DNA from 3 places in the Citrobacter meridianamericanus genome. Region 3 is predicted to be linked to each of the others. Evidence: predicted binding sites of a transcription regulator. Region 3 holds the regulator's gene; each other region holds the start of a gene.
What was found. The regulator Fur, encoded in region 3, represses iron uptake genes when iron is present. The targets are predictions, from matches to a motif close to ATAATAATGAGAACNACTATCAA.
Positions count from the first base shown of each region.

Region 1: the regulator Fur is predicted to act here: its motif matches at 2,393-2,415, upstream of bfd (bacterioferritin-associated ferredoxin).
Region 2: the regulator Fur is predicted to act here: its motif matches at 3,648-3,670, upstream of NMD08_RS15650 (TonB-dependent siderophore receptor).

Region 1 covers NZ_CP101036.1:445,760-453,673, reverse strand. Annotated here, with positions in the region: gene rplC (50S ribosomal protein L3) at 1-432, opposite strand, end outside; gene rpsJ (30S ribosomal protein S10) at 465-776, opposite strand; gene NMD08_RS02100 (A24 family peptidase) at 1,152-1,619, shown strand; gene bfr (bacterioferritin) at 1,616-2,092, opposite strand; gene bfd (bacterioferritin-associated ferredoxin) at 2,164-2,358, opposite strand; gene tuf (elongation factor Tu) at 2,544-3,728, opposite strand; gene fusA (elongation factor G) at 3,798-5,912, opposite strand; gene rpsG (30S ribosomal protein S7) at 6,009-6,479, opposite strand; gene rpsL (30S ribosomal protein S12) at 6,575-6,949, opposite strand; gene tusB (sulfurtransferase complex subunit TusB) at 7,075-7,362, opposite strand; gene tusC (sulfurtransferase complex subunit TusC) at 7,370-7,729, opposite strand; gene tusD (sulfurtransferase complex subunit TusD) at 7,729-7,914, opposite strand, start outside.
Region 2 covers NZ_CP101036.1:3,176,671-3,184,584, reverse strand. Annotated here, with positions in the region: gene ndh (NADH-quinone dehydrogenase) at 1-607, shown strand, start outside; gene NMD08_RS15655 (glycine zipper 2TM domain-containing protein) at 775-1,314, shown strand; gene NMD08_RS15650 (TonB-dependent siderophore receptor) at 1,369-3,549, opposite strand; gene comR (TetR family copper-responsive transcriptional repressor ComR) at 3,804-4,439, opposite strand; gene bhsA (multiple stress resistance protein BhsA) at 4,683-4,940, shown strand; gene NMD08_RS15635 (L,D-transpeptidase family protein) at 5,025-5,990, opposite strand; gene mfd (transcription-repair coupling factor) at 6,139-7,914, opposite strand, start outside.
Region 3 covers NZ_CP101036.1:3,739,526-3,747,439, reverse strand. Annotated here, with positions in the region: gene NMD08_RS18455 (MFS transporter) at 1-678, opposite strand, end outside; gene tcuB (tricarballylate utilization 4Fe-4S protein TcuB) at 732-1,871, opposite strand; gene tcuA (FAD-dependent tricarballylate dehydrogenase TcuA) at 1,858-3,261, opposite strand; gene tcuR (tricarballylate utilization LysR family transcriptional regulator TcuR) at 3,359-4,285, opposite strand; gene fur (ferric iron uptake transcriptional regulator) at 4,415-4,861, opposite strand; gene NMD08_RS18430 (ryhB-regulated fur leader peptide) at 4,854-4,940, opposite strand; gene fldA (flavodoxin FldA) at 5,151-5,681, opposite strand; gene ybfE (LexA regulated protein) at 5,837-6,124, opposite strand; gene ybfF (esterase) at 6,253-7,026, opposite strand; gene seqA (replication initiation negative regulator SeqA) at 7,220-7,762, shown strand; gene pgm (phosphoglucomutase (alpha-D-glucose-1,6-bisphosphate-dependent)) at 7,787-7,914, shown strand, end outside.

The DNA of each region.
Region 1 (7,914 bases), 2.0 Mb from region 3:
ACCCGGAACGCGGTGAGACAAGGAGTTACCGTGAGTAGCGTCCTGGGTACGGAAGTTCCAGCGCTTAACGGTACCAGCGAAACCTTTACCTTTAGAGGTACCGGTTACGTCAACTTTTTTAACGTCAGCAAACAGTTCAACGCTAATGTTCTGACCAACGGTGTATTCTTCACCATCTGCCAGACGGAACTCCCACAGGCCGCGGCCAGCTTCTACGCCAGCTTTAGCAAAGTGACCAGCTTCCGGCTTAGTTACACGGTTAGCTTTTTTAGCACCAGTGGTAACCTGAACAGCGCGATAGCCATCGTTAGCCAGATCTTTAACCTGAGTAACGCGGTTTGCTTCAACTTCGATAACGGTTACTGGGATAGATACGCCATCTTCAGTGAAGATGCGGGTCATACCCACTTTTTTACCGACTAAACCAATCATTGTATCAACCTCTCAATCGCTCGATGACCTGATTAACCCAGGCTGATCTGCACGTCTACACCGGCAGCCAGGTCCAGACGCATCAGAGCATCAACGGTTTTTTCAGTTGGCTCAACGATGTCAACCAGACGCTTGTGAGTACGAATCTCGTACTGATCACGCGCGTCTTTGTTAACGTGCGGGGAGATCAGAACGGTGAAACGCTCTTTGCGGGTCGGCAGCGGGATCGGACCACGAACCTGCGCACCAGTGCGCTTGGCAGTCTCGACGATTTCCGCGGTTGATTGATCGATCAGACGATGATCAAACGCTTTCAAACGGATACGGATTCTTTGGTTCTGCATGAGACCAGAGCTCCAATTATTTTATAGACGAAATAGTTACTCCTCAAACCCATTACGATTGATGGGAGAGTGTAACCGTTCTTACAGAGTTCCCCGATTGGGAACATTGTCTGGTATTGCTTTCGCAGTACCGGTGGCTCATATCGAACCGCTGTCAATATTAGACAAGCCCGCGCATTATACGTAAATCTCAGTCTTAAGCAAGTGCCGCGTAGAAATTAATCACTCGCAAATGCGAACCCCCTTCCACTCCGACTGTATGCGCTATGGCGTCGCGTGTTTTCCGTGGAAGGGAATTTACATAACTAACATCCCAGACTTGTATGGCCGCCGGTTTTACCCGAGGGTAACCTTTTTGCCGCACGAGGCTTGCCTATGTACATCGACCTCCCCTTTCTGCTGATTTATGTTTCGCTATCAGCGCTGCTCTTAGTTCAGGATTTACGTACCGGATTGTTGCCCGACAAATTTACCTGCCCGCTTTTGTGGAGCGGTCTTATTTATCATCAGTGTTGCAGACCGGCACAGTTATCCGAAGCGCTTTGGGGGGCCGTAGCAGGTTATGGTGCATTTTCACTGTTCTACTGGGGGTATCGTCTGCTATTTCGACAGGAAGGATTAGGTTTTGGTGATGTCAAATTTCTTGCCGCGCTAGGCGCATGGCATCGCTGGGAATCATTACCCCTGCTGGTTTTACTTGCCGCCGGCATGGCCTGTTGCCTCACTGGAATCACCTGCGTCTGGTGCGGGAGACAGGCGTTAAAAAACCCGCTGCCATTTGGGCCATATCTGGCGGCTGCGGGTTATGTTATTGGCGGGATAAATCTGCTACAGGGCGTTTAGTCACTGACTTTAATTTGCGACTGCAGATAATTTTGCAAGCCCAGTTTTGCAATCAGGTCCAGCTCTGTTTCGAGCCAGTCAATATGACCTTCTTCTTCAGTCAGGATCTCGATCATCATGTCCCGGCTGACATAGTCATGAACGCTATCAGCATAGGCAATGGCTTCGCGTAAATCTTTAGCACCATCGAGTTCGAGTCGAAGATCGGATTGCAGCATCTCTTCAACGTCTTCACCTATACCCAACTTACCAAGATCCTGTAAGTTTGGGAGCCCTTCCAGAAATAAAATACGCTCAATATACTTATCAGCGTGTTTCATCTCATCGATAGATTCATGGTACTCAACATCATTGAGGCGAGTCAGTCCCCAGTTTTTAAACATACGAGCATGGAGAAAATACTGGTTGATTGCGACAAGCTCATTTCCCAATAGTTTATTGAGATAATTTATGATTTTAACATCACCTTTCATTTTATAGTCCCTCCGCTTCCACTCTTAGAGCGTAGATGGGGCTACAGGGATGTCAAAAAAAAGAGTGTGACTTAGGCGATTTCTTTAAATTCTGGCATTTGTGTCAATTCATCCTGCATGACTTCGCGAGCAGCACGAATGCATTTACCACATTGATTTCCAACAGGAATAAATTTACGTAACTGCTGAAAAGACTGAGGGTGAAACTGGCGAACAGCCTGACGTATTTTTTTATCACTTATCGCATTACACAAACAAACGTACATGATCGCTCCCGTTCAATTTCTGTGCAAATTGTAAATGAGAATAGTTATGATTACAATAGCACAACGCTATTTACGCGGTGTGAGAATGAATAAAAAATGCGAATAAATATGACAATCACTAAATAGCAGGCAGCAAAAAGGGCGCCGAAGCGCCCTTTTTAAGCTCAAAGCTAATTAATCAATAATTAGCTCATTACTTTAGCAACAACGCCCGCACCAACAGTACGGCCGCCTTCACGGATTGCGAAACGCAGACCGTCGTCCATCGCGATTGGGTGGATCAGGGTAACAACCATTTTGATGTTGTCGCCCGGCATTACCATCTCAACGCCTTCCGGCAGTTCGATGGTACCAGTCACGTCAGTAGTACGGAAGTAGAACTGCGGACGGTAGCCTTTGAAGAACGGAGTATGACGGCCGCCTTCGTCTTTGGACAGAATGTACACTTCAGATTCGAACTTGGTGTGCGGCTTGATAGAGCCCGGCTTAGCCAGTACCTGACCACGTTCGATTTCTTCACGTTTGATACCACGCAGCAGAACACCAACGTTCTCACCAGCACGGCCTTCGTCCAGCAGTTTGCGGAACATTTCAACGCCAGTACAGGTAGACTTGGCAGTCTCTTTGATACCAACGATTTCAACTTCTTCACCAACTTTGATGATACCGCGCTCTACACGACCGGTAACAACGGTACCACGACCGGAGATGGAGAATACGTCTTCGATTGGCAGCAGGAACGGCTTATCGATAGCACGTTCTGGTTCTGGGATGTAAGAATCCAGGAAGCCAGCCAGTTCGATGATTTTCGCTTCCCACTCTGCTTCGCCTTCCAGCGCTTTCAGAGCAGAACCACGAACGATCGGCGTGTCGTCGCCCGGGAAATCGTACTGAGACAGAAGTTCACGAACTTCCATTTCTACCAGTTCCAGCAGCTCTTCGTCATCAACCATGTCGCATTTGTTCAGGAACACGATGATGTACGGAACGCCTACCTGACGACCCAGCAGGATGTGCTCACGAGTCTGCGGCATCGGGCCGTCAGTCGCAGCAACAACCAGGATCGCGCCGTCCATCTGCGCAGCACCGGTGATCATGTTTTTAACATAGTCGGCGTGGCCCGGGCAGTCTACGTGTGCGTAGTGGCGAGTCGGGGTGTCATATTCAACGTGAGAAGTGTTGATGGTGATACCACGAGCTTTTTCTTCCGGCGCGTTATCGATCTGGTCGAATGCACGAGCAGCACCGCCGTAGGTTTTAGCCAGTACGGTAGTGATTGCAGCGGTCAGGGTAGTTTTACCGTGGTCAACGTGGCCGATGGTGCCGACGTTAACGTGCGGTTTTGTACGTTCAAATTTTTCTTTAGACACGGCTATATTCCTTACTATAGTGCTCTCCCCTATGGAGAGAGCACGGGACTTAGGTTTTAATCCTGTGGCTTATTTACCACGGGCTTCAATAACGGCCTGAGCAACGTTGTTCGGCGCATCGTCGTACTTCAGGAACTCCATGGAGTAAGAAGCACGGCCTTTGGTCAGAGAACGCAGCTGGGTTGCATATCCGAACATTTCAGACAGCGGAACTTCAGCATGGATAACAACGCCAGTGACGTTGGATTCCTGACCACGAAGCATACCACGACGGCGGCTCAAGTCACCGATTACGTCACCGGTGTTCTCTTCCGGAGTCTCTACTTCAACCTTCATGATAGGTTCAAGCAGAACTGGTTTCGCTTTCTTAAAGCCATCTTTGAAGGCGATAGAAGCGGCCAGTTTAAACGCCAGCTCAGAGGAGTCAACGTCATGGTAAGAACCGAAGTGCAGACGCACGCCCAGATCAACAACCGGGTAACCAGCCAGCGGGCCAGATTTCAGCTGTTCCTGGATGCCTTTATCAACGGCCGGGATGTATTCGCCAGGAATTACACCACCTTTGATATCGTTGATGAACTCGTAGCCTTTCGGGTTTGAACCCGGCTCCAGCGGGTACATGTCGATAACAACATGACCGTACTGACCGCGACCACCAGACTGCTTAGCGTGCTTACCTTCGATATCGGTAACTTTCGCGCGAATCGCTTCACGGTAAGCAACCTGAGGTTTACCGACGTTCGCTTCAACGTTGAATTCACGCTTCATGCGGTCAACGATGATATCGAGGTGCAGCTCACCCATACCAGCGATAATGGTCTGGTTAGATTCTTCGTCAGTCCAAACGCGGAATGACGGGTCTTCTTTAGCCAGACGGCCCAGAGCCAGACCCATTTTTTCCTGGTCAGCTTTGGTTTTCGGTTCTACCGCGATGGAAATTACCGGCTCAGGGAATTCCATACGTTCCAGAATGATCGGGTGATCCGGGTCACACAGAGTGTCACCAGTGGTCACGTCTTTCAGACCGATAGCAGCAGCGATATCGCCCGCGCGAACTTCTTTGATCTCTTCACGTTTGTTAGCGTGCATCTGTACGATACGGCCAAAACGTTCGCGTGCAGTTTTCACTGAGTTCAGGATGGTGTCACCGGAGTTAACCACACCAGAGTACACGCGGAAGAAGGTCAGGTTACCCACGAACGGGTCAGTAGCGATTTTGAATGCCAGTGCAGCAAACGGTTCGTCATCGCTAGCATGACGCTCAGCCGGAGTATCTTTACCGTCGTCCAGAATACCGTTGATCGCAGGTACGTCGATTGGGGATGGCAGGTAATCAATTACCGCATCCAGCATCGCCTGAACACCTTTGTTCTTGAACGCAGAACCACAGGTTACCAGGATGATTTCGTTGTTCAGAACGCGCTGACGCAGAGCTTTTTTGATCTCTTCTTCAGTCAGTTCTTCGCCACCCAGGTATTTCTCCATCAGCTCTTCTGAAGCTTCTGCAGCGGACTCGATCAGGTTCTGGTGCCATTCTTCAGCCAGTTCCTGCATGTCAGCCGGGATATCTTCATAAGTGAAGGTTACGCCTGCGTCTTCTTCGTTCCAGTTGATGGCTTTCATTTTCACCAAGTCAACAACACCGGTGAACGCTTCTTCAGCGCCAATTGCCAGCTGCAGCGGAACAGGGTTCGCGCCCAGACGGGTTTTGATCTGACCAACAACTTTCAGGAAGTTCGCACCCATACGGTCCATTTTGTTAACGAACGCAATGCGTGGAACTTTATATTTGTTTGCCTGACGCCATACGGTTTCAGACTGAGGCTGAACACCACCAACTGCGCAGTAAACCATTACTGCACCATCAAGCACACGCATGGAACGTTCTACTTCGATAGTGAAGTCAACGTGCCCCGGGGTGTCGATGATGTTTACGCGATGCGGTTCATACTGCTTAGCCATACCAGACCAGAATGCAGTAGTCGCTGCGGAGGTGATAGTAATACCACGCTCCTGCTCCTGTTCCATCCAGTCCATGGTGGCTGCGCCGTCATGAACTTCACCGATTTTATGGTTTACACCGGTGTAGAACAGAATACGTTCGGTAGTAGTGGTTTTACCGGCGTCGATGTGCGCACTGATACCGATGTTACGGTAGCGCGCGATGGGTGTTGTACGAGCCATTTGATTCCTCGTTTATCTTTTAGGCGTTCAATTTAAGTAGCCCAAAGCGGGCTGCTTACTAGAAGCGCCCGCCTGGTGACTAAAACTCCGAAGGGATTACCAACGGTAGTGTGCGAACGCCTTGTTGGCTTCTGCCATACGGTGAACGTCTTCACGTTTCTTAACTGCAGTACCTTTGTTTTCTGCAGCATCAGAAAGTTCGTTCGCCAGGCGCAGAGCCATGGATTTATCACCGCGTTTACGAGCAGCTTCAACGATCCAACGCATTGCCAGGGCATTACGACGAACCGGACGGACTTCAACTGGAACCTGATAAGTAGAACCACCAACGCGGCGAGACTTAACTTCGACAGTCGGACGCACGTTTTCAAGGGCTACTTCAAAAGCTTCCAGGCCATCTTTACCAGAACGCTGAGCCAGGGTCTCCAGCGCGCTGTATACGATGGTTTCTGCAGTAGATTTTTTACCATCTACCATCAGGATATTTACAAATTTAGCCAGCAGCTCTGATCCGAACTTAGGATCCGGCAGAATTTTACGCTGACCAATGACGCGACGACGTGGCATGGGAATACTCCGTTGTTAATTCAGGATTGTCCAAAACTCTACGAGTTTAGTTTGACATTAATATAAAACGTTTGGCCTTACTTAACGGAGAACCATTAAGCCTTAGGACGTTTCACGCCATACTTGGAGCGTGATTGCTTACGGTCTTTAACGCCGGAGCAGTCAAGCGCACCGCGAACGGTGTGGTAACGAACACCCGGGAGGTCTTTTACACGACCGCCACGGATCAGGATCACGGAGTGTTCCTGCAGGTTGTGACCTTCACCACCGATGTAGGAAGTCACTTCAAAACCGTTGGTCAAACGCACACGGCATACTTTACGCAGTGCGGAGTTTGGTTTTTTAGGAGTGGTAGTATATACACGAGTACATACGCCACGTTTCTGCGGGCATGCTTCCAGTGCAGGCACGTTGCTCTTTGCAACTTTGCGTGCGCGTGGTTTGCGTACCAGCTGGTTAACTGTTGCCATTAAATAGCTCCTGGTTGTAGCTTTCGCTTCGTAAACACGTAATAAAACGACCTCATACAATATGAGGACGCAGAATTTTAGGTCGGTGTCGAAAAGGTGTCAAGAAATATACAACGATCCCACAATTACCAGGACATCTGGCTGGGATGCTTCACCGTAAGTCTGACGAAGTCAGTATAGCTAACCCTGACGACACTGTCTGAAATTTGACCATCTAAGCCGCGAGCCTTAATGTCTTCTTCCAATACATAGACCTTAATGGTGGCATTTTGCAGACTTTCAAGGAAACGACTTCCTTCTATTGCCGCAGTCACGCCATCCTGAAGCAATAAAAGTTCATCGTCTTTATCAATCAAACGAAGAAGAGAGGAGAAATCGGTAAGCCACGCGGAGCGATGTAATGTGTGCAGCATGAGTATCTCAAAACCTTAAAATGACGTCATAGTTGCCTAGTTCACGGCGCAAATCTTCCGGTTCTAACGCTGTCGCATCGACCACAAAATTAACCCCCTGCTGTAGGCCCCGCTCGCGTAATGAGGCGGCACAAAGCCAACATTGCTCGATATCGTACAACCCTAACAACTTGAAGGTTGCGATATAGTCACGTGCCAGCACAACGTCCGGCTGCTGACCCTGTAGGATTTGAAAAACGCCATCGCCGATGAAAAATACGCCGAGGTCTTCCGTTAAGGCCGATGTCGCCAGTAAGGCATCTAACCCTTCGCGACCAGAGGCACTGCCGTGTGGCACGGTAGAAAAGACAAAAGCAACACGTTTCATTAAAACTGCACCACGCGATCGCAGGTCAGGGATGCCTCAGCCAGCGAACCCAGCCCGCTGAGGTTAAAACCTGATTGTAAATTAGACCCTGCCAGTCCCAGCCGCTTCGCTTCGGTTTCATCAACAACGCCGCGACGCAATGCTGCCGCCACGCAGATATTCAGCGTTACACCATGCTGCTGGTT
Region 2 (7,914 bases), 560 kb from region 3:
CAATGAGTTGACCAAACTGGGCGTACGCGTCCTGACCCAGACGATGGTAACCAGTGCAGATGAAGGCGGACTGCATACCAAAGATGGCGAATACATTAAAGCCGATCTGATGGTGTGGGCGGCGGGGATCAAAGCGCCAGACTTTATGAAAGACATTGGCGGACTTGAAACGAACCGTATCAATCAGCTGGTGGTTGACCCAACTCTGCAGAGCACGCGCGATCCCGACGTCTACGCGATTGGCGACTGTGCTTCCTGCGCTCGCCCGGAAGGGGGCTTTGTACCGCCGCGCGCTCAGGCTGCGCACCAGATGGCAAGCTGCGCAATGAACAACATTCTGGCGCAGATGAACGGTAAGCCGCTGAAAGCGTATCAGTATAAAGATCACGGCTCTCTGGTTTCGCTCTCTAACTTCTCTACCGTGGGCAGTTTGATGGGCAACCTGACCCGTGGGTCGATGATGGTGGAAGGGCGTATTGCGCGCTTTGTGTACATCTCACTGTACCGTATGCATCAGATTGCTCTACACGGTTACTTCAAAACCGGTCTGATGATGCTGGTCGGCAGTATTAACCGGGTGATTCGCCCGCGTCTGAAACTGCATTAATCTTGACCTATGGCGTCGGTTGATTTTACTCATCCGGCGCCTTCCTTCAGAGTTCTCCGAATCATTCTGCATTCGCTTCTCCTTGCGCTATTTTCATCCGTAATCTGATTGGCATTCCTTACCTTCTGTTGCAAAGTTGTTACTAATAGCAAAAAGGAGGAAGTCCCGTGAATAAATCAATGTTGGCGGGTATAGGGATTGGCGTAGCTGCTGCGCTGGGTGTTGCAGCGGTGGCCAGTCTTAACGTTTTCGAGCGTGGCCCACAATACGCACAAGTTGTCTCTGCAACGCCAATTAAAGAGTCGGTAAAAACACCACGCCAGGAGTGCCGGAACGTGACGGTCACGCACCGTAAGCCGGTACAAGATGAAAACCGTATCGCGGGTTCCGTGCTCGGTGCCGTGGCGGGGGGCGTTATTGGTCACCAGTTTGGCGGCGGACGTGGTAAAGATATTGCCACCGTGGCCGGTGCCTTAGGCGGCGGTTATGCTGGTAACCAGATCCAGGGTTCGATGCAGGAAAATGATACTTACACCACGACGCAGCAGCGTTGTAAAACGGTGTATGACAAATCAGAAAAAATGCTGGGCTACGATGTGACGTACAAAATTGGCGATCAGCAAGGGAAAATCCGTATGGATAAGGATCCTGGCGCGCAAATTCCGTTGGATAACAACGGACAGCTGGTACTGAATAACAAAGCGTAAAATAGCATTATCCTGAACATTAGCCCCCATTCGCTCAGGCTGGGGGCTTTTTTATCAGAAGGTTAAAGCGTAGTTCAGCCCAAAGGTGCGGCCCCGACCCTTGTATTCATACAGTGACGTGCTGCCGTAGGTCGGGCTATATAACAGTGGCGCACGTTGTCCCCACAGCGTGGTGTACTCTTCATTCAGCAGGTTTTCCACGCTAAAGGTCAATTTACCCAACGGGAGTTGATAGCTGCCGATAAAGTCCATGGTGTTATAGCCATCCAGCTTGTTGCCGCTGGCGTCGGTCAGATCAAATGCTTGCTGGCTCTGTACGCGCAATGACCACGGTTCAGGCGCCCAGCCGACCCAGGCGGTTGCTTTCGACGGTGAGGCCAGAGTGACATCCCATTTCCGCCATTTCCCGTTTTGCTTCACTTCTGATTTTATGATGTTGAAGTTGCCGCCCAGGCTCCAGTTCGTATCCGCAATGAAATAATCCACTGCACCTTCAAGGCCATAAATACGCCGATCGTCGGGCTGAACGTTGATGGTCATATCGCTACGGTTGATAACAATTGATTTATCCGAAGTCGAGTAGTAAGCGGCTAACTGCGTGCGCAGGCTATCGCCGGTGTAGCGCCATCCCAGTTCGTACGAGTTGACTTTAATCCCTTCCAGGCGTGAATCCGCCACATTGACGCTGCGCTGGAGCCGGTAATGATCGCCCACCAGGGAATAAGTACCGTTGCCATAATATTTACCCGGGTCTGGCAGCTCGACACCCTGAGAGAAGTTAAACCACGTCTGCTGGCGGTCGGTCAGGTGGGCGAGGATACCGGCGTTAAACAGGAAATTATCGTAATCGGTTTTACCGCCAGGAATGGTGTCGGCGGAGTTCGCCAGTCCGGTCGCAATTCCCTGCTGTTGGGCATAGCCGACGAAATCATCAACTCTGTTTTCTGTCCATTGATAGCGCACCCCTCCGCTGAGGGTAAAGATGTCGTTAATGTCATAGCTGTTTTGCAGGAAAGGTGCGAAGTTGGTGATGCTGTAACCCGGGTAACGCCCGGTGGTATACGCGGTTCGGTTGTCCATACCGCCGGAGGGCAGGGACCAGGCCAGATCGAAGAATTTCTGATTGGAATCGAAGGTTTCGTGATCGGCATCGACACCCCACGTCAGTTCCCAATTGTCCATCAACTGGCTGTTGAGGGTAATTTTGGCGCCAAACTGGTCGGTGTCTTGCTGTGATGCGGAGAAACTGGTGACCTTGCCTTTGCTTAGCGTTGGGAACGGATAAAATTTCAACGATTCGTCGCGGTAATAGATTTGGCTGATCAGGTTCTGGCCGAAGAAATCCGCATCAGAATATTGCAGGCTGATCAGATGACGCTCGGTGCCGGGTATACGATCAGAGTTCAGCCCGCTGCTGGTATAAGCTTTACCGTTTCCCGTCACGGCGGACATGTTCTCACCAAGATCCAGCCCGTAATCGTCATCCCCCTGGCTTTTATAATACTGCGTAACCAGTTGCAACTGTCGGTTGTCGTCAAGTTCAATCGTCCCGGTACCCATTACGTCCAGACGATCGGAGTGCTGCAGGCCAGTTTGGGTGTTATCCAGCATTAAGGCATCGTGGTTACCGTCATACCAGCCGCCAAACCGTTGATACGCAACGGACATGCGCCCGGCAGCGCGATCGGTTCCTCCGCTCACTGCCACAGCAACGCGTTCATCATGATCGTTGCTGTTATTGAAACCGCTTTTACCCCCCAGTTCGAGTTCGACTTCACGCTCCGGCTGGCCTTTTTTAGTAACGATGTTGATTAATCCGCCGGTACTGCCGCCGCCATAAAGTGAAGTGGCGCCTGAGATGACTTCTATGTGAGCAATGTTAAACGGGTCAATGGAGTCAAGTTGGCGACTGTCGGTGCGCGAGGAGTTCAGACGGACGCCGTCAACCAGCACGACGATGGCGCGACCGCGCATATTCATGCCGTAGTTGGTGCGTCCCTGGCTGCTGACATCGATTCCCGGGATTAACTGAGCCAGAACATCCTTAAACTCTTTCCCACCCTGAACCTGTTGTTCAATCTCGCTTCCTTCGATAACCCAGGTCGTTTGCGCCATTTCTGCCACGGTGCGTTGGCTCCGGTTGGCGCTGACGATGAGATTATCTTCTTCAGCCGCAATAGCCGGGAGAGTTAAAGATAACAGGATAGGATTGAGCACCCAGAGACGCTTATGCATTTGTGTTCCTTTTAAAAAATTCGGTCTGTTTTTGTTATGGCGGTAGAGAAACCGATGGTTACATCGTGTAACGGGTGTTAAAACAAATGCGAATATTGCTGATAATGATTGCTGTTATCAATACATTTTACAAAAAATAATCGGATAAGATAATGAAAACAGTGAAGAATGTGTGGGTAATGTGCGCGAATTTAAGCGGGAGCCTTATCAGCTCCCGATGGTGTCAGTACAGCGGGGGAAACAGCGGAAATACGTTAAGCTTTGATGAGTTCGGGCCACAGTCGCAGGGTTGTACGAGCGATCTGCATCAGCTTTTCAAACGTTGCACCTTCGCGGGCGCTGATCGACATACCCTGTAAAATACAGTTCAGATATTCGGCCAGTTTTTGCACGTCGCAATGGGCCGGAATTTCGCCTCGCTGCTGACGCTGATGAAGAAACTGAGTAAGCGTCTGTTCCTGCATTGCATGGCGAGACTTCACCGTACGCGCAATATCACGGGAAGAGGCTGCCAGTGTCGCAGAGGTGTTAATCATGAAACATCCCGCCGGGGTGTCCTTGCTGGTAAAGCAGGTTGCTATTGCGGTGAAATAGTCTTCCAGCGCGGACTCAAGGCTTTTTTCTTCACAAAACAGCTGGGCCTCGTGTTTCGCTGCGAAGCGCGTGATGTAGCGGTCCAGCACGGCACGAAACAACCCTTCTTTGTTGGTGAACTCTGCATACAGCGTGGGCGCTTTTGCGCCTGTTGCTTCTACGAGATCGGCGAGCGATGTTGCTTCATATCCGTGTTGCCAGAAGAGTGTCATGGCCTTATCAAGCGCGGCTTCCCTGTCGAACACTTTTGGTCGGCCACGGCTTTTTTTAGCACAACCTGTCGTTTCAGTTGTCATGGTGCCGCTGTACCTTTGTTGAGTTTATTGAATAACCATTATAAAAATATTCGACTGCACACTCCAGCGGATTAATGATAAAAAAAATTTATGGCTATTAGTATGAAAAATAGAGATTTTATATTTTATATAACGATCATTATAAAAATTTGTTGACGTGTGACCCGGATCGCATCTATGATTTAACTATCGATCGTTAAGTTAATCTTTTCGACACACATTCATCTGCTAAAGGTCACTATCATGAAAAACGTAAAAACTCTGTTCGTTGCTGCTGTTCTTAGCTCATTGTCATTTGCAAGCTTTGCCGCTGTTGAAGTTCAGGCCACACCTGCGGGTCAACAGAAAGTCGGTACTATTTCTGCGAATGCGGGCACTAACTTAGGTTCTCTGGAAGATCAGCTGGCGCAAAAAGCGGATGAGATGGGGGCGAAGTCTTTCCGTATTACTTCCGTTACCGGTCCTAACACTCTTCACGGGACTGCGGTTATCTACAAATAAGTTTTAACCCTTCGCAATGCCACTGCGAGTTAAATAAAAAACCCCGCGGAATAAAATCCGGCGGGGTTTGTTTATATGTGGAGTTTACAGCGGTTGTTCAGCGACGTCTTGATGACGGGTTACATCAACCGGCATGCCTGAGCGAATTTCCATCGCATGCTCCATGACTGTGCTATCCGTCTGCGCTGCATTTTTAAACGTCTGCATTGATTTGTTCAATACGATCGGCAGCAACTGCGGGTCGTCATTGATTTTTTCTGACAGCGGCTGATGAACTTCAACCAGTCTCACGCCGTTAGGTTCAACAGATGCTTTGATCGGCGTATTGATAATATTGACCTTGGTTCCGGGCGTTACCTGACGGAACAGGGTTTCGATATCTCCATCGCGCAGACGAATACAACCAGAACTGACACGCATTCCTATGCCAAAATCAGCATTGGTTCCGTGCAGCAGGTACACGCCGCCGTAAGCCGCTAAGCGAATGGCATGATGACCCATCGGGTTATCCGGCCCGGCAGGTACTACGGCAGGAAGGTCGATCCCGTTCGCTTTATATCGTGCGCGGATATTTGCCGTGGGTGTCCAGGTGGGGTTGGCGCGTTTATCAGAAATAGTCGTCACCATTGTCGGAGTTAGCGTGTCACCGCCTAACTGGCCAATACCAATAGGATAGACGGTCACCGAATTTGTACCCGGCTGGTAATAATACAGACGCAGTTCGGCGAGGTTGATGACAATGCCTTCGCGCGGCGCGTCTGGCAGCAGGGTTTGCAATGGGATAGTCAAAACGCTGCCCGGACGGGGGACATACGGATCAACGCCGGGGTTGGCCTGCAATAGCGCTAAAAAGCCGACATTATATTTTTTAGCAATCGCTTCCAGAGAGCCACCATTGTCTTCAACAACGTGAACAGCATTCTGACCTACCACGCGGCTTCCCGGTGGCGGTAGCGGCCAGGTATTGGCCTGAACCGGAAGTGCTAAAGTGAAGGTCGCTGCCAGCGTAAAAAACGCTAACCAGCGTGAGAGTCGTTTATTGTTTAACATCACCATAAATCCATTGTTTTTACGTGGTTTTTATTATGTAAAAGTAAACAGGAATTATGGCGGCTTACTGTGTCGGGAAGTGCAGGGAAGTGCAAAGAGTTTGTAAATTCATCAGGCCGGGTGAGTGGTCTGCTCACCCGGCCTGATGCTAGGCTACGGCGTTCTCTTCAAGCTGGCGCATAAACTGGCGGACCCAGTCGATTCGCGTTTTACGCTCACCCAACTCCTGCATGAATTTCAGGCGGGTTGGACCATCCAGACGGAAATGCTGCGGCTGCTTTTGCAGTAAACCAATCAGCCAGACCGGGTTGACGTGATTTTTCTCGGCAAATTCAATCGTACCGCCTTTTTCATTGCTTTCGAGCTTTCTAATCCCCAGTTTCTGCGCCTGTTGACGTAAACGGGCGATATCCAGCAACGTACGAGCCGGATCGGGAAGCAGACCAAAACGGTCTATCAGCTCGACTTTAATTTCTTCCAGCTCGGTTTCACCTTTCGCACTGGCAATGCGCTTGTAGAACGACAGTCGCGTGTTGACATCCGGGATATAGTCATCCGGAAGGAGTGACGGCATACGCAGTTCAACTTCGGTTTGTTGGCTGGTGAGATCTTCCAGCGAAGGTTCTCGCCCTTCTTTGAGCGCATCGACGGCGTTCTCCAGCAGCTCCATATACAGCGAGAAGCCGATGCTTTCCATAGAACCGCTTTGATCTTCGCCCAGCAGTTCCCCGGCGCCGCGAATTTCGAGGTCGTGGGTCGCCAGCGCAAAGCCTGCACCCAAATCTTCCAGCGAGGCGATGGCTTCCAGGCGCTTTTGCGCATCGGTGGTCATCGCTTTTGGATGCGGCGTCAGTAGCCAGGCGTAGGCCTGATGGTGTGAGCGTCCCACACGACCGCGCAGCTGATGTAATTGCGCCAAACCGAAGTGGTCAGCACGTTCAATGATGATGGTGTTCGCGGTGGGAATGTCGATCCCGGTTTCGATAATGGTGGTACACACCAGTACGTTAAAACGCTGATGATGGAAATCGTTCATCACGCGTTCCAACTCGCGCTCGCGCATTTGCCCGTGGCCGATGCCAATACGTGCTTCCGGTACCAGTTCCGCTAATCTGTCGGCGGTTTTCTGGATATTTTCGACGTCGTTAAACAGGTAATAAACTTGTCCCCCACGCAGAACTTCACGCAGGATCGCCTCACGTACCACCAGGCTGTCGTATTCGCGTACGAAGGTTTTGACCGCCAGACGCCGGGCGGGCGGCGTGGCGATGATCGACAGATCGCGCATGCCGCTCATTGCCATATTGAGCGTGCGTGGAATTGGCGTTGCCGTCAGAGTCAGAATATCGACGTCCGCGCGCATGGCTTTGATGCGTTCTTTGTGGCGCACGCCGAAACGGTGCTCTTCATCGACGATCAGCAGCCCCAAATCTTTTAGCTTCACATCCGCTTGCAGCAGTTTGTGAGTGCCAATGAGAATATCGATTTTACCTTCGGCAACCTGCTCCAGGATCTGCGCTTGCTCTTTGGCACTACGGAAACGGGACAGCATTTCAATGCGTACCGGCCAGTTGGCAAAACGATCGCGGAAGTTGTCGAAGTGCTGCTGGGCGAGCAGGGTGGTCGGCACCAGCACGGCAACCTGTTTGTGGTTCTCTACGGCGAGGAAGGCGGCGCGCATCGCGACTTCGGTTTTACCGAAGCCGACGTCGCCACACACCAGGCGGTCCATGGCCAGCGGCTGACACATATCGCTGAGTACCGCGTTGATCGCCTGTGCCTGGTCGGGCGTGGTTTCAAACGGGAAGCTGTCGCAAAACAGCTGGTACTGCTCACGGTCATACTTAAAGGCAAAACCTTCTTTCGCCGCGCGCTGAGCGTAAATATCCAGCAGCTCTGCTGCAACATCGCGGACCTTCTCGGC
Region 3 (7,914 bases):
AATTTCCCTGGTGTCGGGACGGTGCGTGCGTTGTAAAAATGCCTCGGTTTCCTGCAGCGAGCGGCGGAGCACGAAGATCAAAGGAATAATCATGCAACCAATAAAGAAGGGAATGCGCCAGCCCCATTCCGAGATCTCATCATGTCCCAGGGTGGCGTTCAGGCCATAACCAATCAGCGCCGCCACCACAATGGCGACCTGTTGACTGGCGGATTGCCAGCTGGTGTAGAAGCCTTTATTGCCAGGCGTGGCGATTTCAGAAAGATAAACTGAGACGCCGCCTAACTCCACGCCTGCAGAAAATCCCTGTAATAATCGTCCAAGTAATACCAGCACGGGAGCCAGCAGACCAATACTGTGATAGCCGGGTACCAGGGCAATCAGCAGAGTACCGCAGCCCATAATCGCCAGCGTTACCATCAGACCTTTACGACGACCAATTCTGTCGATGTAAGCACCCAGTACAATGGCGCCAACGGGTCGCATTAAGAAACCCGAACCAAAAACGGCGAAAGTTAACATTAGCCCGGCAAATTCACTCTCCGCGGGAAAGAAGGTCTTTGCGATATAGGTGGCGTAAAACCCGAACAGAAAAAAGTCGAACTGTTCGAGGAAATTACCGCTGGTTACCCGCAGTATTGCGCCGAAAGTTCCGGCACGCGATGGATGTTGTGTCATTGGGTTTGCTCCACTGTCTTATCATAATATTTATAGAGGTAAGAGTGTGCGGGTTAGTTGTCTGTGATCCCCGCCTGTTTGCCGCGCCGTTTCTCAATCGCCCACTTGAGTAAGGCTGCGCAGCGGTAAAATCCATGGGCAAATTTTCCGTAAGGAATGGTCAGAAAGAGCGCCATGACCACGCCGAGGTGAATGGCGAGTAAAACAGCCATCCATGACGTGTCTCTTCCCGCCAGAAGCGCTAAACCGGTCAGACTGGTCAGCAGCAGCAGTAAAATAAAACCGCGATCCATCGGTTTTTGCCGTGCGTCGCCATGCAGCGGTGAACGCTTAACGTTCAGCCATAACAAACCCGCTGGGCCGATAATCAGGCCAATACCGCCTAATGTGCCCAATATTACCGGCACGCTGAGGAACGGATAGGGCGCTTCAATACCTGCGAAATAGTGATAGCCCGTCGCCACCACGGTGGCGGCAAAACAGAGCATAAAACCGTAGAAGGTAAAGTGATGGTAACGGCGGCGCATCAGGGTGAAGGCATCATCTGCTTCGTTACACCCTTTGCCGTGCCCACCATCGAGATATTTCAGCGTCAGCGCATTGTGTGAGGCTTCAGCAATGTCGGTGGAAAGCGGTATTCCCGGAGAAATTTCGCGCCAGAATCGGATAACGCCCGCCATCAGCAGAACGATTGCCAGAATAAAGACCGAACCAAACATCCAGGCCAGCAGGTTATGCGGGAAAATTTGATAGAAATCCCCGGCCAGTGGAGGATGGAGTAACGAGCCCTTTAACCCCATGGCGAGAAGTAAAAACAGGATCAGACCGAAAACCAGTGCCAGCGTCACGGTGACGCCAGCACGACGATAAAGCGCACCAAAGGCGGCGGGTTGTGCGTAGTGCTGATAGGTTTCCAGCCGGACTTCCGCCATTGCCTTCGGCACGTTGATGGCAAATTCATGAGGCGGGGCATACTGACACGCGTGCAGGCAGGCGCCGCAGTTATGGCACAGGTTCGCCAGATAGTTGATATCCGCTTTACCGAATTCCAGACGCTGCGTCATTGCCGGGAACACGGCGCAAAATCCTTCACAATAGCGGCAGGCGTTACACACCTGCATCACACGTTCAACTTCAGCTTCCGACTCGGTGATGATTTGCGCGTCGATGATCAATTTCTCAAGCTGTTTCATAACGTACCTCCTTCTGTGCTGCCAGAGCAGCCTCCTTTCCGGCAATGCGGCCAAAAGTGGTGCCGATCGACATCCCCACGCCTGCGGTGTAGCCCTTGCCCAGCACATTGCCTGCCATCATCTCTCCGGCGACGAACAGGTTGCGGCTTGGAAGCCCTGCAAAGTGTACGGCAGCGCGTTCATTCACTTTCAATCCGAGATAGGTGAAGGTGATCCCTGGCCGCAGGGCATACCCGTAGTAAGGCGGCTGGTCCAGCGGTCGCGCCCAGTGTGTCTTTGCGGGGGCTAACGCTTTCGTCGTGCAGTTATCCAGAATGGTATGGTCGAAATGGCCTGGCTGGCAGGCGTTGTTATACTGCGTTACGGTGTGGGTAAAACGTTCAGCATTGAGACCCAACTGATGCGCCAGATCCGCCAGCGTATTGGCCTGTGCGCCAGGAAAGACCGGTGGCATGAAGTGGCCGATGGCCTTACTGTCGATAATGGAGTAACCAATCTGCCCTGGCTGTTGGGCGACCAGTCGTCCCCAGATGGCGTAGCGTTTGGGCCAGAAATCTTCGCCTTCATCATAAAAACGCTCAGCGTCACGGTTGACGACAATGCCAAGCGAAACGCAGTCCACGCGGGTGCAAATTCCGCCGTCATATAATGGTGCTCTGGCATCAATGGCTACACAGTGTGACTGGGATGGGTCGCCGATGATGTCCGCCCCGGCGTCGATCATAAATTTGAGCAGTACGCCCTGATTAAAGCGTGTGCCGCGAATCAGGAAGTTATCCGCAGGCCACTCACCGCGTTCATTTTCCCCCCAGGCTTCACGTAGCCATTCGCGGTTTGATTCAAACCCGCCAGCGGCAAGCACGCAGGATTTCGCTGTAATACGCTCTTTGCCCGCCAGCGCCGCCACGAATTCGCCGTTATGCAGTTCAAGCGCCTGTACCGGGGTGTTATAGCGGATTTGCACACCTAACTTTTCTGCGCTGCGATAATAGGCATTCACGAGGGCTTTCCCGCCGCCCATAAAAAAGGCGTTGGTTCGCGCCACGTGTAAAGCGCCAGAGAGGGGAGGTTGAAAATTCACGCCATGTCGGCGCATCCAGTCGCGGCATTGTGAAGAGGTGCGGATCACCAGACGTGCCAGGGCTTCGTTGGTATTTCCCTCCGTGACGCGCTGCAGATCCTGCCAATACTCCTCTTCAGGGTAGCTTTCCACCAGCACATCCTGCGGCGCATCATGCATACAGCGCAGATTACGCGTGTGTTGGGAGTTTCCCCCGCGCCATTCCCGGGGGGCTGCTTCGAGCAGGAGTACCGAAGCTCCTTGCTCCCGGGCGGTTAGGGCAGCACATAACGCGGCATTGCCACCGCCAATCACCAGAACGTCAACCATCGTATACTCCATTACCATTTAACTAATTGTTAAATTTGTAATTGAAATGTATACGTGCAGCTTGTGCGGGCGCTATAACGCAGTGCTAAAGGGGGTTTTAGTTATTGTAAAGGATAGCGCCAGGCCAGCGTCCCGCTTCTACCAGTTGATGCATCACTTTCGTCAGCACCACGCGGGCTGCGAGCCCCGCCGGGGTGAGTTCATCGTCAGAGAGGCTGACCAGAAAGTTGGGGCGACTCAGTATTGGATTATGGACGCCGATCACTCTTAGCGTCTCTTTATCGAGATGGGAAATTGCCGCGCCGGGCTGGAGGGTAGCGCCGATCCCACTGCGAACGGCGCGCATTAGTAGCGCCAGACCATCAATTTCTGTTGCGATCTCAATGCGTAGCGCGTGTTCCTGACAAATCGCTTCCAGCCTGCCGCGCAGACCGTGGCCTGGGCTAGGCATTATCAATGGAATATGTGCCAATTGGGCTGGAGCAATATTGTCATCAGTAATATCAGCCAGTAAAGCATGAGTGCCAATTAAAAACAGCCGCTCTTCGAGAATCGGTCTGGCGCTCCAGCGCAGGAGCTTTTCTTTTTGAAACACAACGGCCAGGTCAATCTGACGAGTGCTGATCATTCGTTCCAGGTTACCAGAGAGGCTTTCCACCACATGCAGACGGACATCACTATAGGTTTCTCGCATGGCGTTGATAAAAGGCATGCCGAGAATGGAAGCGGTACTGGGGGCCATGCCGACGCTGACGTGTCCGGAAAGGCGGGATTCTCGTGCGGCGAGGATTGCATCGTCTGCGTGACGGAGCGCCAGCTGCGCCTGGGCGTAAAATGCCAGCCCGGCGCTGGTGGGCGTCACGCCACGCGAGGTGCGTTGCAGCAGGCGAATAGCAAGTTCATTTTCCAGGCGGGACATTTGCTGGCTGAGTGCCGAAACCCCAATATTGAGATCGAGCGCCGCACTACCCATGCTGCCAGTTTCGACAATGCGAACAAAATAACGTAGCTGGCGAAGTTCCATTTCGATTCTCCGGAAGGGACAATTGATTTTTACATTAAAGCAACACAAGAGTGGAGGGAAGGGGGGAACGGGCTGAAAACGTGCATAAAAAAAGCCAACCGGATGGTTGGCTTTTCAGAAAGCATCACATTACTTGCCGTCGTGCGCGTGCTCATCTTCGCGACAATCACCTTCGGCGCAATGACCGTAAAGATACAGGCTATGGTTGGTTAAACGAATACCATGTTTAGCCGCAATCTCACGCTGGCGCGCTTCGATGGAATCATCGCTGAACTCGACCACTTTGCCGCAGTCGAGGCAAATGAGGTGATCGTGATGATGCTGTTGAGTCAGTTCGAAGACGGATTTACCACCTTCAAAATTATGGCGGGTCACGATACCGGCATCATCAAACTGGTTCAGCACGCGATACACGGTCGCCAGACCAATTTCTTCACCCATATCGATCAGGCGTTTGTACAAGTCTTCCGCACTGACGTGATGGTTATCCGGTTCCTGAAGAACTTCCAGAATTTTTAAACGAGGAAGCGTTACTTTCAGGCCAGCCTTCTTTAATGCGGTATTGTTGTCAGTCATGCGGAATCTGTCCTGTAGCTAAACGATTCACTTCATTAACAGAAGTGACAGAAATTGCACTTGAGATAATGCGATTCATTATAGAACTGCCATGGCTAAATGAAAACTGCAAGTCTCTGGCAAATATTGTTAATCAAAACGTGGTATCGCCGACAAACACACTGTGCAACACCCGATTGGCATCCAGCCATTGTACAGGGTCAGACGGAAAAGTTACAAATTTGTAGCAATTATTTTGATTGGTTTTATCTATTGATGCGGCGCAGATAGAAATCTACGCCGTACAAAATCAGGCATTGATGATTTCGTCGAGGTGCAGCTCTTCAGAGATCTGCTTAACCCATTTTTCTACGCGCTCTGCGGTCAGCTCAGGCTGACGGTCTTCATCGATAGCCAGCCCGACAAAGTGGTCGTCGTCAGCCAGACCTTTGGACGCTTCAAAGTGATAACCTGCAGTCGGCCAGTGACCAACGATGGTTGCGCCGCGCGGTTCGATGATGTCGCGAATGGTACCTAACGCGTCGCAGAAGTATTCTGCGTAATCTTCCTGGTCGCCGCAGCCGAACAATGCAACCAGTTTGCCGTTAAAATCAATGTCTTCGAGGGTAGGGAAGAAATCGTCCCAATCACACTGTGCTTCACCGTAGTACCAGGTTGGAATGCCAAGCAGCAGAATGTCATACCCTTCGAGATCTTCTTTGCTGCTTTTTGCAATGTCATGAACGTCGGCAACGTCTTTACCAAGCTGTTTTTGAATCATTTTTGCGATATTTTCGGTGTTACCGGTGTCGCTGCCGAAAAAGATGCCAGTGATTGCCATGAGTAAAATAACCTCTTGAAACTTATTGAAATGGTGGTGGCGCATTGCCCACGGATAAGGGCAATCATAGCAGAACAGTCAGGCATGCGGAAACAGCAAACACACAGGACTGCACTCTGTGCTACACGATTTATGATTTAGAGCAGAAATTCAGACTATGCCTGATCGCGCAACGCGCTGAGTTGGGTCATCAGCATCTCTTCGATGAGTTCACTGCGACTCATGTTGCGCGCCTCGGCCAGCTCGTTCAGAGCGTCAACGGCATCAGCGTTCAGTTTCAGTTCGACACGCTTAAGCCCGCGAACTTTATCGCGTTTAAGCTGATTACGTTTGTTAATACGTAACTGTTCATCACGCGAGAGCGGATTAGTTTTGGGTCGTCCCGGGCGACGCTCCTGCGCGAACAGATCTAATGTCGTACGGTCCGTTTGTTCTTTGGCCATGATCTTGGTGACTTCGGGGAAACAATCAGCCAGGCGTCTGCCCGGATGGATAGCGCGCCATAATACATCAGCAGGGGAGACACGCCAACGTCCACGCGCGTAATCGCGCACAGACGCTGAGTTTTTAATCAGTTAGCCTGTTCATTCAGATAACGACGGATGGCGCGCAGCACCGCCTCCGGTTTTTCTGCATGCACCCAATGCCCGGCACCTGCTATAACGTGCGCCCGAGCCTGCGGGAATTGCGCCAGCAGTTGGTCACGATACGCTTCGGTAACATACGGTGAATTGCCACCCGGGATAAACAGCGCCGGGTGCTCCCATGCCGGAATGGTCTCCCAACCGACGATATGAGGATATTGATCCCACAACACAGGAACATTAAAGCGCCACTCGCCGTCAACAAAGGATTTCAGCAGAAACTGGATCACACCTTCTTCTTGCAGGTGCTGACGCATAACGCTCGCCGCCTGCTGACGTGAAGAGGATTGCGCGTCAGTTACCGCGTTAATGGCAGCAAAAATCTTATCGTGGCGGCGAACATGGTAGTCAACGGGAGCAATGTCGATGGCGACCAGCCGTTCGACACGTTCAGGGGCCAGCGCGGTCAGCGCCATGACGGCTTTGCCACCCATCGAGTGACCAATAAAGATCGCTTTTTCGATCTGCCGATCGTCCAGCGTATCCAGCAGATCTTGCGCCATAGCCGGATAATTCATCTCAGGTGAACGAGGGGAGAGGCCATGATTTCGCATATCAACCTGGATGATATCGTGATCGGCCACTAGATCGCGTGCCAGGATCCCGAGGTTATCCAGACTGCCAAACAGGCCGTGAACCAGGACGATGGGAGAATTATTGTGCAGGTTTTGCGCAGATTGCGCTCGGATATTCAATTTCATGGCAAAGTTCTTTTTTTCACACTGACGGGTTAGGGTATCATGTTGACCATTCTGCCACATGGCTGCAACAACTACGGTTACTCCGAGTTTTGCGTGCCACCAGGCTTGACGCTATCCGCTGTTGGGATTTGCCTTTACACTACGCGTGTTGACCCAACAACTTGTATTCAGCTAAACACTGCACTGGATTAAGATGAAAACGATTGAAGTTGATGATGAACTCTATAGCTATATTGCCAGCCACACCAAGCATATCGGCGAGAGTGCATCCGACATTTTACGGCGTATGTTGAAATTTTCCGCCGCATCACAGCCTGTCATTCCGGTAGTAAAAGAAGTCCGCGCTGTGCAAGCTGTCGTGGAAGCCAAGCCGGTTAACCCCGTAAAAGATAAAGTGCGCGCGATGCGTGAACTGCTGCTGTCCGACGAATACGCTGAACAGAAGAAAGCAGTAAATCGCTTTATGCTGGTGCTGTCTACACTCTATTCACTGGATCACAACGCGTTCGCCGAAGCAACGGAATCGTTGCACGGACGTACGCGCGTTTATTTTGCAGCGGATGAACAGACGCTGTTGAAAAATGGTAATCAAACCAAACCGAAGCACGTGCCAGGCACGCCGTACTGGGTGATCACCAATACCAATACCGGCCGTAAATGCAGCATGGTTGAGCACATCATGCAGTCAATGCAATTCCCTGCGGAATTGATTGAAAAGGTTTGCGGAACAATTTAATCCTTGCATTAGAAGGACCAGGCAATGGCAATCCACAACCGTGCAGGTCAACCTGCGCAACAGAGTGATTTGATTAACGTCGCCCAACTGACGGCACAGTACTACGTACTGAAACCAACGGCAGGGAACGCTGAGCACGCCGTCAAGTTCGG